Linked DNA regions of Ruegeria pomeroyi DSS-3. The protein of the gene in region 2 interacts with the protein of the main gene of each other region in a pairwise test. Links are inferred from orthologs where the notes say so. Each region holds a gene or a part of one and is shown on either strand. Other genes may lie near its edges.

Region 1 (7,558 bases), 400 kb from region 2 along the record:
ATTGCGGCTGACGATCTCGAACAGTTCGTCAACCGTGTAGAACAGCAGCCGGGTCGGGATGCCGAACCGGTCGCGCAGCGGCGTGGTCAACAGACCCATGCGGGTGGTGGCCCCGACCAGCGTAAAGGGCTGCAACTCGATCCGCACGGTCCGCGCGGCGGGCCCGTCGCCGATCACCAGGTCCAGTTCGAAATCCTCCATCGCCGGATAGAGCACCTCTTCGACCGCCGGGTTCAGCCGGTGGATCTCGTCGATGAACAGCACATCGCGCGCTTCGAGATTGGTCAGGATCGCCGCCAGATCCCCCGCCTTGGCCAGCACCGGCCCCGAAGTCATGCGGAAATTCACTCCCAGCTCGCGCGCCATGATCTGCGCCAGCGTGGTCTTGCCCAGGCCGGGTGGGCCGTGGAACAGCGTGTGATCCATCGCCTCGCCCCGCTGGCGGGCCGATTGCACGAAAATGCGCAGATTGGCCCGCGCCTCGGCCTGGCCGATGAATTCGTCCAGCGCCTGCGGCCGCAGGGCGCGGTCATTGTCCTCGGGCAAGGGGTCGGGCCGCAGGGTGGGATCGGCGTCGGTCATCTGTCATCTCCCGCGAGGACGCCCGCCAGGGCGGATCGAGCGTACCTCATGTCTTGGGCGCCAGCAGGCGCAGCGCCGCGCGGATCAGGTCTGTCTCTCCGGCCTCGGGCGCTTCGGCGGCGGCCTGAGCCACAGCGGCGGCCGCGTCCGAGGGGCCATAGCCCAGATTTGACAGCGCCGACAGCGCGCCAGCGGTCGCAGCACCGGCGCCGCCGGGCGGCGCGGCCTTGCGCGGTGCCGGAGCGGCGGGTTCGATCACCTCGACCACCTCTACCGCGCCCTCCATCGCCTGGGCCACGGTGCCGCCCATCGCCATCACGCCCGGCGCCTTGTCCTTGAGGTCGAGCACGATGCGCTGCGCCGTCTTCGGCCCCACGCCTTTGGCCGACTTGACCGAGGCCCAGTCGCCCAGCGCAATCGCCCGGCTCACCCCGTCCGGCCCCAGCGCGCCCAGAATGGCCAGCGACACTTTGGCCCCGACCCCCTGGACCGAGCACAGCAGCCGGTGCCATTCCTTCTCGGCCAGCGACATGAAGCCAAAAAGCTGCATCAGGTCCTCGCGCACCACCATATCGGTATAAAGCGCCACCACCTCGCCCACGCCGGGCAGTGCCGCCAGCGTCCGGTCCGAGCAATAGACGATATAGCCGACCCCGCGCACATCGATCAGCACATGGTCGGTGGACCGATAGTCGAGCCGCCCCGTCAACTTGCCGATCATGCCCGCACCTCCCTCTGGCTCAGCGCCTGCGCGCTTCCGTAATAGGCGTGGCAGATGGCGATGGCCAGCGCGTCGGCCGCATCCGCCCCCTTGGGCAGACAGCCTGGCAATTGCAGCTTGACCATGTGGATGACCTGTTCCTTTTCGGCATGGCCCACGCCCACAACCGTCTTCTTGACCCGGTTGGGGGCGTATTCGCCCACCGGCAGCCCGGCCTGCGCCAGCGTCAGCAGCGCCACGCCGCGCGCCTGGCCCAGTTTCAGCGTGCCCGCCCCGTCCTTGTTGACAAAGGTCTGCTCGATCGCGGCCTGATCGGGCCGGTATTCTTCGATCACCTCGACGATCTGATTGTGCAGCGACAACAGCCGCTCGCCCAGGTCGTCGCCGTCGGAATGACACAGCCCATTGGCCACATGCGACAGCCGGCTGCCGCGCTGTTCGATGACGCCCCAGCCGAGCGTTCTCAGCCCGGGATCGATGCCTAGAATGCGCATATCTCCGCCCCGCCTGCCCATTGTTGTAACTTTTCTCACGGATTAGCACGAAAGGGGAACATTTTCCAAGCGCTTTACGCTCACGCATGTTTGCGACGCCTCGAAATCCGTTTTCGACTTCTGGCACGAAAACGACATGCTGCATTGCAGAAAGCGACAGGTTTTACCACCCGTTTTCACCAATGTTACAAAGGGATTTCGGCGTTTCGCACCTATGCACACAGCGCATGTCCAACATGCAATTTCCGTGCTTGTGCTGTCGATTTTCGACGCCTAGATGCCCCGCTGAAACAACGACCACCACTCACCAAACCACAAAGGACGCACGGATATGGCCGCACTGGACACCACCCGCTTCGCCCAAGGCTCCTTCGGCCTCGTTGGCCGTATCGCTGCCCTTGGCTCTATCATCGCAAACGCGTTTGTCGCCTGGAACGACGCCCGCGCCACCCGCAACGCGCTGACCGCGCTGAGCGACCGCGAACTGGAAGACATCGGCATGAGCCGCGCCGACATCGACGCCGTTGTCGCAGGCAAGACCGCCTACTGAGTTCATCCCGCTCCCTCGGGACAACAGCAAACGCCGCATGCAGATTACGTGCATGCGGCGTTTTTTCTTTGCCGAGGGAAAGTCAGCGCAGAATGGGCCCGATCTGTTCGGCCAGGAACAGGCTTGCCGGATCGGCCTGCATCACCCAGGCCCCGGCCTGTTCGACCGGCGTGCCCTCTGCCAGGCGCGACAGGCGGGCGTCATAGCTGTCCGGGCCAAGACTGGCCAACAGGAATGCCTTGAAAGCAAGAACCGCTCCGCAGAGCAACACAAGCGCGCGCAGCGGCATGCGGCCACCGCCGCGTCGCGGCTTCAGCTCGATCAGACCATCCTTGCGCATGCGGGCCGTATAGCCGCGCGACAGGGCCTCGTGCTTCTTGTTCAATCGACGAATGCGTTGGTCGAAGTCAACGTTGTTATCGACCATGGCAGCCTCCATACACCGGCCCCCACCAGCGTTGGATCCAAGCTACGGTCGAAATGAGGCAAAACCAAGGCCCATGCCTAAAATGCCCGTAAAACTGGCCTAAAATGCGTCGATTTTGCGAAGCAGCAGCGTGGTCCAGTCACCAATCACCCCACGATCGACAAGATTGGTTCCAGCCTGCGCATAAACCGCGATCACATCATCTGCCTGTTCGTTGAGAATACCGGACAGAATCGCATAGCCGCCAGGGCGCAGATGCGATGCGACGTCCGGGGCCAGCGCCACCAGCGGCCCTTTCAGGATATTGGCAAAGATCAGGTCATAGGGCGCCTGTGCCGCCAGATCGGGATGGTCAAAGCCCGCCGCCTCCAGACAGGTGACCGCGCCCGCCATGCCATTCGCCTTCAGGTTGGCCTCGGCCACCTCGACCGCAACCGCGTCGATATCCGAGGCCAGAAAATCGCCCTGCCAGACCCGCGCCGCCGCCATTGCCAGAACCGCGGTACCACAGCCGATATCGGCCACCTTGGCGGCGCTGAACCCCAGCTCGATCAACCCGTCCAGCGCGCGCAGACAGCCCAGCGTGGTGCCGTGGTGGCCGGTGCCAAAGGCCATCGACGCCTCGATCAGCAGCGGGATACGGCCCTCGGGCACCTTGTCGGCGTCATGGCTGCCATAGACAAAGAAACGCCCCGCCTCGACCGGCGACAGCTCGCGTTTGACATGGGCGACCCAATCCGTCTCGGGCAATTCCGACACCACGAAGGGCTGGGCGCCATGCACCGCCGCCAGCAGCGCCAGCGCGGTGTCGTCCGGGGTCTCGGTGAAATAGCCGCCGACTTCCCACAGGCCCGAGCCGTCCTCCAACTCGAACACGCCGATACCGGTGGGTTCGGGGGTCAGGGTCTCCATCGCCTCGCCCAGCGCCTCGGCCTGGGATTTGCCGGTCAGGGTGGTCAGCGCGGTAAAGGTGGGCATCAGCGTCTCCTGTATCTGTCAGGATGCGCGTAGGGCCGTGGCGGCGCGAGGTCAAGCCGTGGCAGGTGACGGCGGCCCAGGCTGACCACGAACCGCCAGCCCCAGAACGCGGCCCCCAGCCCCACCACGAGGCTGCACAGCGCTTGCGCATAGATCACGCCCTCGGCCCCATAGGCGCCCGCCAGCCAAAGCGCGGCGGGCAGCGTCAGCGCCCCGTCGCGCAGCCAGTTGGTCAGCGTCGCCCGCCGCGCCTTGCCCATCGCGTTGAAGGCAGCATTCGAGACAAAGAGCAGCGCGGCAAAGACAAATCCGCCCGCGCCCACATGGGTAAAGGCATGAAGTACGTCGAGCGCCGGTCCCTGCAGGTCGAACACCGCCCCGATACCGGGGGCGGCAAGGCTCAGCACCGCCCACATCACCAGCGTATAGCCAAGGCCGAACAGAACCGCGTCGCGATAGGTGCTGCGCAGGCGCGCATGTTCGCCGGCGCCAAAGTTCTGACCAAAGATACCGCCGATGGCCCCCGCCAGCGAGAAGATGCCGCCAAAGGCCACCACCGTCAGCCGCCCCACCACGGCCCAACCCGCCATCGCCTGATCGCCAAACTGCGCCATGACCGAGGTCAGGATGTAATTGCCGACCGGGGCGGCCAACTGGGTCAGGATCGCCGCAACCGCAATCGCCATGAAAGGCCGCAGCGTTCCCATGACGTCGCGCCGCCGGGGCCGGGCCAGCAGGTCGTGCGGCCCGGTGGCAAAGCGCAGCGCCATGGCCAGCATGACGAACCGCGACAGCACAACGCCCAGCGCGGCCCCGTCCAGCCCCATGCCAAGGCCATAGATCAGGAACGGGTCGATCACCATCGCGACCCCACCCGAGGTCAGGGTGACAGACATCGAGCGCACCCCGTCGCCCTCGGCCCTGAGCGCGCCGTTGGCAACCATTCCCGCCGCCATCACGCCAAGGGACGGGACCGTCAAAGCCAGATAGCGCGCGGCCAGTATTGCCGTTTCGCCGGTCGCGCCCGACAGGGCGACGATCTGGTGGCGGAACAGGAAAATCAGCAACCCGGCAAGGCTCTGAACCGCGAAGGCGATCATCATCGCGCTGGTGGCGTGCCGCCGCGCCAGCCCGCGCCGCCCTTGCCCGATCCCGCGCGAGATCAGCGCCACCGCGCCGATCATCAGCCCGATGCCGACGCTGACCGACAGGAACTGGATGGCAAAGGAAAACCCGATCGCCGCCATCAGACGCGGCTCTCCCAGCCGGGAAATCCAGTAGAGATTGGCCGCATCGACCAGAAAGACAAAGGTGATCCCCATCGCGCCGGTCAGGGTCATGCGGACCACATGGCCCATGGTCGAACCGCTGAGGAACCGCCCGCGCCGCTCCATCGGGCTATTCCGCCGGGGCGGGCATGTATTTCGACAGCACCGTCTCGTTGCCCGGTTCGGGATGGCGCGGGATCAGCAGCGACAGACCCAGCGAGATCAGCGCCATGCAGGCCGCCAGGGCAAACACCGCCGAGGGCGACACCACCCAGAGCAGACCAAGCAACACCGGCAGGAACACCGCCGCGATATGGTTGATGGTAAAGGCGACAGCAGCGGTGGGGGCGATATCGGCTGGGTCGGCGATCTTCTGGAAATAGGTTTTCAGCGCCAGCGCCAAGGCGAACAGGATATGGTCGATCACGTAAAGGATCGCCGCCAGCGTCACGCCCCAGCCGAACCAGTAGATGCCGCCATAGGCCGCAAAGACCAGCGCCAGCCCGGAATACTCAAAGACCAGCGTGCGGCGCTCTCCGAACCGGGCCACCGCCCGGCCCAACAGCGGCGCCACACCCATGTTGATCACCAGGTTGATCAGATAGAGTCCGGTCAGCTCGTGCACGTCGAACCCGAACTTCTCGACCATCATGAACCCCGCGAAGACCACAAAGATCTGACGCCGCGCGCCCGCCATGAATTGCAGTGCGTAGTACAGCCAGTAGCGCCGTCGCAGGATCAGCTTTTTGGTTTGCGGCGTCGGGGCATCGAACTGCGGATAGGCCAGCAGACAAAAGAGGGCGATCACCACGGTCAGTCCACCTGCCGCCATGAACACCGTATTGTAGCTCAGCTCGAACCGGTCCCAGGTCAGCACGATCAGCCCATAGATCACCAGCGTCGAGGCCGATCCCGTGGCCACTAGCCAGCCCAGCATCTGCGGCGCCCTCTCCTTGGACAGCCATTGCAGTTGCAGCGACTGGTTCACCGTCTCGTAATAGTGAAACCCGATCGAGCTGAACAGGGTCACCATCAAGAGCCCGCCAAGGCTGGGAAACCAGGCGGTGACCGCCGTGGCCAGCCCCAGCAATACCAGCGAGATCATCCCCAGCACCTGCTCGCGCATCACCAGGATCACCGCGATCACGCCAACGGCCAGAAACCCCGGAATCTCGCGCACCGTGTGCAGCAGGCCGATATCAGCGCCGTCGAAATTGGCCACCTCGATGACGAAATTGTTGAGCAGCGCGCTCCATGCATTGAAGGCGATAGGCATGGCGATGGCCATCACAAACAACAGCGTGATGGGTCGGCGCCAGAACGGCAGGCTGGCGGCCTGAGACAGGGGGACGGGTCGAAACATGGCAAATGCCTTACGCCCATTCCCCGATCTTGGCGAGAGCAAAGCCAGCGCCGCACATCCACCCTGCACCAGCGCGCAGGACAGTCCGGCACAGCCGCATGACCTAAATCAAATCACATATCGGAATGTGTCGCTATAACGGCGCAACTTTTGCAGCGCGGAGAGCGTCATGGACCTTGTCAGCCTTGTCGAACGCATCGGCGAAGCCCCAACCGCCGCCCTGTTCGGGCTGATCACCGGCATCACCTTTGGTGTCGCGGCCCAGCGGTCGCGGTTCTGCCTGCGCGCGGCCACGGTCGAATTCGCACGCGGCCGGATGGAGGACAAGGTGGCGGTCTGGCTGCTGACCTTCTCGACCGCGCTGGTCTGGGTGCAGGCGGCGCAGCTGATGGGGCTGATGAACGGTGCCGATGCCCGTATGATGGCGGTGCCCGGCAGCTGGTCGGGGGCGATCATCGGCGGGCTGATGTTCGGCGCTGGCATGGTTCTGGCACGCGGCTGCTCGGGGCGGCTGCTGGTGCTGGCGGCCACCGGCAACCTGCGCTCGGTCGTGTCGGGGCTGATCTTTGCGGTGGTGGCACAGATGAGCCTGTCGGGCCTGTTGTCACCCCTGCGCGACAAGCTGGCCGCGCTGTGGATCACCGAGGGCGGGCGCAACATGAACCTGCTCAGCACCTTTGGCCTGCCGGAATACGGCGGTTTGGTACTCGGCCTGGTCTGCGCGGTGCTGGCGCTGGTGCTGGCGCGGCGCCACAGGATCGGCGCGGCGCGGCTGGTCTTTGCCTCGGGCGTGGGCTTTGCCGTCGCGCTGGGTTGGGTGCTCACCTATGCGCTGAGCCAGGTCGCGTTCGAGCCGGTACAGATCGAAAGCGCCACCTTTACCGGCCCCTCGGCGCATACGCTGATGTTCTTTCTGGACCGCAACGCGGTTCTGGAATTCGACGTCGGGCTGGTGCCCGGCGTGTTCATCGGCGCGATGATCGCGGCGGCGCTGGCGGGCGAGATGAAGATCCAGGCCTTTGACGGGCCGGTCACCATGCGCAAGGCGATGATCGGCGCAGCGCTGATGGGGTTCGGCGGCATGCTTGCGGGCGGTTGCGCCATCGGCGCGGGCGTGACCGGAGGCTCGATCTTTGTCGGTACCGCCTGGGCGGCGCTGTTCTTCATGTGGGTGG
Region 2 (5,320 bases):
ACCCGGTTTTGCGGTACCTTGATCGGGTTGGCCAGGGCATGACGACAGGCCCGGTTGCGAAGCCGTTCCACAAATGACCGCGCGCGCCGGCCTTCGACGATGGGCCGGGCGGGTCGCATCGCCAGCGCAATCGCACCCCGATTCTGACTTTGCTCGATCTGGGTAAAGACGTCAGTCCCCAGCACCCGCTCGACCTCTGCACCCAGCAGCAGCGTCTCGGCTGGCAGCCCGTTTGCAAACACGATCTCGTGCCGGTCCAGCGCGAAATGGATGTACCGGACCGGGCCGGTTGCCGGTCGTAGGGCAATACCGTGTAACCCCGTCAGGCGTCGCGCGGCGATCAGGATTTCGTCCGAGCCATACATGCGTCTGGCGATCCGACTGCGCAGCAACACCCTGTGTTGTTGCGACAAAAGCAGTGGGTGTGTCGGTATGGATGGCGCAAAGCTGTGTGCAGGGATCACGACCGGTGCCACACCATGCGACAACAATTGTGTCGCTAAGCCGACCCGGCGCGTGCCGATCCAGCGGATCGGCTGCGGTCCGTGGTCAAGTGTCTGGACCAGATCCCCGACCGCAAGGGTTTCGACCGGGCGCGCGCCCTTTGGTGTCGCGATGCGGGTGCCCGCCGCGAAACAGATGAAATTAGTCTGCTGCCGGTTTGCCGCGATATAGGTGGTATCGACCGAGACACTGTCGAGTGAGACGGAAACGATCGCCTTGGCCTCCATCGCGACCCAGTCGTCATTGGCGGTCATTTCAGGCGCCAGATACAGATCGCCGTCGGTGGTCTGAATGACAACGGCGGTGATGTTGGCGGTGCTGCCATCGGCATAGGTGAGGGTGGCGTTGTAGACAACGCCGGAATCGAGCGTGTGGGCGACGCCGTCCACCGTCATCGCGTCCGGCGACCAGAAATCGTAATTGTCGGAATTTATGTCGGTATCGTCATCGGCGTCATTGACCACCACGTCGACGATATGATCGTAGAGCGGGTCGCCGGGCGACCCGTAGCTGCCGAGAATGTTAGACGCGCCTTCGGCGTAAAGATCGCCCTCATAGCTGTCGATATCGCCCGCGTTCCCAAGGTAAAGCGCGTTCCAGGAATAGATGGTCATGACTCAGCCGTCTGCTTGCAACAGCGCACAGAACATCAGGTGCGGCTTAAGATTCGATTGCCGCCGGGCCGGTTGCGCTTGCAAAACACCCTGATCCGGTCTATCCGCACGCGATGCCGTCCCAGGGCGGCGAATCCCGTGGGAGACGGAAGGGGCGCGCCCCCGATGTCGGACCACATCAATAGCATCTGCCGGATCGCGTTCCGGCGGAGTTGAAAAGGAGAAGGCCAATGGCCAAGAAACTGATCGGCACGCTGAAGCTTCAGGTGCCCGCAGGCAAGGCGAACCCGTCGCCGCCAGTTGGTCCGGCGCTGGGTCAGCGCGGCATCAACATCATGGAATTCTGCAAGGCGTTCAACGCCAAGACCGCAGACATGGAAGTGGGCGCACCCTGCCCGACCGTGATTTCCTATTATCAGGACAAGTCCTTTACCATGGACATCAAGACGCCGCCGGCGTCGTATTTCCTGAAGAAAGCAGCCAAGATCCAGTCGGGCGCCAACAAGCCCTCGCGCGAGACCGCCGGCACCGTGACCGTCGCTCAGATCCGCGAGATCGCCGAAGCGAAGATGAAGGATCTGAACGCCAACGATATCGACGGCGCAATGCAGATCATCCTGGGCTCTGCCCGGTCCATGGGCATCGAGGTGAAGTAAGATGGCAAAGCTTGGAAAACGCACCCGCGCTGCCCGCGAAGCCTTTGCCGGCAAAGAAGAGCTGTCGGTTGAACAGGCCGTCGCCCTGATCAAGTCGGCCGCCTCGGCCAAATTCGACGAGACCGTCGAGATCGCGATGAACCTGGGCGTCGACCCGCGTCACGCTGACCAGATGGTCCGTGGTGTTGTCGGCCTGCCCAACGGCACCGGCAAAACCGTGCGCGTCGCCGTCTTTGCCCGTGGCCCCAAGGCTGAAGAAGCCCAGGCCGCAGGTGCGGACATCGTTGGCGCCGAGGACCTGATGGAAACCATCCAGTCCGGCAAGATCGAGTTCGACCGCTGCATCGCGACCCCGGACATGATGCCGGTTGTCGGCCGTCTGGGCAAAATCCTCGGCCCGCGCAACCTGATGCCGAACCCCAAAGTCGGCACCGTGACCATGGATGTCGCTCAGGCCGTGCAGAACGCCAAGGGCGGTGAAGTCCAGTTCAAGGTCGAAAAGGCCGGTGTCATCCATGCCGGCGTCGGCAAGGTGTCGTTCGACGAGGCCAAGCTGGTCGAGAACGTTCGCGCCTTTGTGGATGCCGTGGCCAAGGCCAAACCGGCTGGTGCTAAGGGCACCTATCTGAAGAAGATCGCGCTCAGCTCGACCATGGGTCCGGGCGTGTCGGTTGACGTGGCAAGCGCCTCGGGCAACTAAGCGGTCAGGCTGGCGGTTCTGGCCGCCAGACACAAATACGGAAACCCGGCCCGCATCCTGCGGCGCCGGGTTTTCCTTTTTCGGGTGGTATCAGCCCGTCTGGCCCAGCAGGTTGCGTTTCCAGCGGCCCAGCAGGATGCGCACGCGCCGGGACAGAGGCGGGCGCCGCTCCATATAGAACCGCGCCCGCGCGCCCATGAAATCGTCCTGATACCCCCTCAGGAAGGGGGCAATTCCCCGGCCCGCATGAAAGGCCGCGCGCACCTCGGCCATGCGTGGCCCCCATTCCTGGCAATGAAAGATGCGCAGCTCGGGGCTGTTCGGCAGTCGCAGGCCAAAGGCACCGGATTCCGCGCAATAGAGTTCCACCGCCGCTTCGGAGCCGAACCGGCCAAACGCATCGGCGCCGCTTTGCTGAGCCTGCTGCGCCTTGCGCCAGACCGGCGCCGGCAGGATCGCGAAACAGTTGCTGAACCGCTGCGTTTGCATCAGGCCCGTTTCGGGCAGGGTCGTGTCGGCGCGAAACGGCAAGGTCGAGCCGGTCAGAAACGCGGCGCCGTGGCGCGCCATTGCTTCCATTGCCTCAGCCTGCCAGGGCAGATTGGACTCGCGATAGGGTAGGGTATCGAGCCGCACGATACAGGCCAGGTCGTCGCCGATCAGATCGAATTGCTGCCACAAGAGGCCGGTTTCATTTTCGGTCGTCTGGGCGGGATCGGTCTGCCCCGCGATCACCAGCTCGGCGCCGAACTCTGAGGCGAGGCTGCGCAGCTGGTCGGCGATGGCCGGGTTCTGGCCGACATGCACAACAAGACGATCCGGCGGCTGGTCGAAAAACTCCATCCAGTCGCGCAGGACAACGCAATGCGCGGGCTGCAGGACAAAGGTCAGAAGTGAGAAACCGCTTGCTTCGGTCATCGGCCTCCGCCTTTTGCGTTGCACTGCCTTGGGCGGGGCTGCCCGTTGCGTGACGGGATGCTAGCAATGGCCTTTGCCCGGGTCAACGCGCGCCAGGCCCGCTTTGACTCGTCGCCGGGCGGCGGTATAGGCTACGCGGCGGAAAAGAGCGGCATATCAACGAGGCAGGCAGTGATGAACGATCGGAACCCGGCATGACGGTGCCTTGGCAAGTTGGCGCCATTCTGAATGAGCCCCTGGCCGATACGCTCCGCTTCGCCGCCTGGTATCTTGAGGCTGGCGCCGAGGCAGTGACCCTGCTGTTCGACAATCCACAAGACCCGGCAATCGCGATCCTCGACGGGCATCCGCGCGTCACCTGTGTGCCCTGCACGCCCGAATTCTGGGCCGATCTGGGGCTGACCCCCGAGACCCGGTTCACCAAGCGGCAGAACGTGGCGCTGACCTGGGTCTATCGGCAGCAGGCCGAAGGGTGGTTGCTGAATGTCGACGCCGATGAGTTCATGTGGGCGCCGGGGGACGGCATCGGGGCATTCCTGGCCGCGCAGCCGGTTGAGGCCGAGGCGATCCGGGTCGAGACCGCCGAGATCGTGGCGGTGCACGACGGGGCCGCGGGCCCGGTCTATCGCCTGCCGATGGAGCGCGACGCCGCGCGCCGGGTCTATGGCGAGAGCGCGGCGCTGTTCGGGCCCCGGCGCAAGGGGTTGATCGGCCATCCGCAGGGTAAATCCTTCATCCGCTGCGGGTTGAAGGATGTGGCCCTGCGTCAGCACTGGGCACAGCGGCAAGGCGGGGCCGAGATGGCCGAAACCTTTGTGCCGGTGCGCGGCGGCAGAGCGGCGCTTCTGCATCATATCGGGCTTGACTACGACATCTGGCGGGCCAAGCTCGACTGGCGGCTGGTATCGAGCGGCTTTACCGTGCCCCTGACCGAGCGGATCCGGGCGCTGATGGACGAGCCCGACGCCGAGAGCCGCCTGCGGGCGCTGCACAGTGATCTGCACGCGGTTGAGCGGGCGCGGCTCGATCGGTTGCGAGCCGAGGGCGCCTGCCTGGAACCGCCGGTCGATGTGGACGGAGTCGCGGCCCGGGTCTTTGGCGCGACCTTTGCCGTCACCTGACCCTGTGCGAACGGTTGTTTTACCCCTTGGAAACCCCGCCGCTCTGGCCTAAGAGGAGGGGCGAGGTAAAGCGTGCGATTCGTCGTGCGCTTTATTTTGTTTCGTCCAAGACGGTGGGTGGCTGCATCCGTAGCCTTAATTTCCTGCCTGAGACGGGTAAAGACCAAAGAGATCGGGGGCTCGACCCTCGGGCGATTATTTGGCTCCACCCCGTAAAACGGACATGAACGCCGGGTGCGAGCCCGGCAAATATGAGCCGGGATGTTCACCATCCCAAATTTGGAGAGAACTGTGGATAGAGCCCAGAAAGAGAAAGTGGTCGAGGAACTCGGCCAGATCTTCGAAAGCTCTGGCGTCGTGGTGGTTGCTCACTACGCCGGTCTGACAGTTGCCGAGATGCAGGACCTGCGCGCGCGTGCACGCGAAGCGGGTGGGTCTGTGCGTGTTGCCAAGAACAGGCTCGCCAAAATCGCCCTTGAGGGTAAGCCGTGTGCAAGCATGGCCGACCTGCTGACGGGTATGACCGTTCTGACCTATTCCGAGGACCCCGTGGCAGCAGCCAAGGTGGCCGAGGGCTTCGCCAAGGATAACAAGAAATTTGAGATCCTCGGCGGTGCAATGGGCGAGAACGCTCTGGACCGTGCCGGCGTCGAAGCCGTGTCGAAAATGCCGTCGCGTGAAGAGCTCATTGCTCAGATCGTGTCCTGCATTGGCGCACCTGCTTCGAACATCGCTGGCGCGATTGGCGCACCTGCAAGCAATATCGCTGGCATCCTTTCCACCATCATCGAGAAGGCGGAAGCTGCG

Evidence for each region. Proteins that work in one complex are often made in the same cells at the same time.
Region 1: the proteins of rplK (region 2) and SPO_RS15810 interact in binary tests that used the Escherichia coli proteins (3 or more experiments, as listed by UniProt). The link is inferred for Ruegeria pomeroyi DSS-3 from one-to-one orthologs.

The regions. Positions count from the first base shown.
Region 1 is NC_003911.12:3,325,867-3,333,424, forward strand. Bases 1,814-4,812 are described here. They hold SPO_RS15810 (50S ribosomal protein L11 methyltransferase), read right to left. Parts: upstream 3,753-4,812; coding sequence 2,874-3,752; downstream 1,814-2,873. Other genes in these bases: SPO_RS15800 (DUF1127 domain-containing protein), read left to right, coding at 2,129-2,347; SPO_RS15805 (hypothetical protein), read right to left, coding at 2,430-2,774; SPO_RS15815 (MATE family efflux transporter), read right to left, coding at 3,752-4,812. Outside these bases: Holliday junction branch migration DNA helicase RuvB, read right to left, coding at 1-582; Holliday junction branch migration protein RuvA, read right to left, coding at 629-1,303; crossover junction endodeoxyribonuclease RuvC, read right to left, coding at 1,300-1,797; more of SPO_RS15815, read right to left, coding at 4,813-5,146; SPO_RS15820 (MFS transporter), read right to left, coding at 5,151-6,383; SPO_RS15825 (YeeE/YedE family protein), read left to right, coding at 6,553-7,558. UniProt on the Escherichia coli protein: Methylates ribosomal protein L11.
Region 2 is NC_003911.12:3,720,707-3,726,026, reverse strand. The notes cover bases 143-3,061. They hold rplK (50S ribosomal protein L11), read left to right. Parts: upstream 143-1,348; coding sequence 1,349-1,774; downstream 1,775-3,061. Other genes in these bases: SPO_RS17790 (hypothetical protein), read right to left, coding at 2,565-3,061; rplA (50S ribosomal protein L1), read left to right, coding at 1,776-2,474; SPO_RS22320 (Hint domain-containing protein), read right to left, coding at 143-1,118. Outside these bases: more of SPO_RS22320, read right to left, coding at 1-142; more of SPO_RS17790, read right to left, coding at 3,062-3,392; SPO_RS17785 (glycosyltransferase family 2 protein), read left to right, coding at 3,587-4,513; rplJ (50S ribosomal protein L10), read left to right, coding at 4,805-5,320. UniProt on the Escherichia coli protein: Forms part of the ribosomal stalk which helps the ribosome interact with GTP-bound translation factors.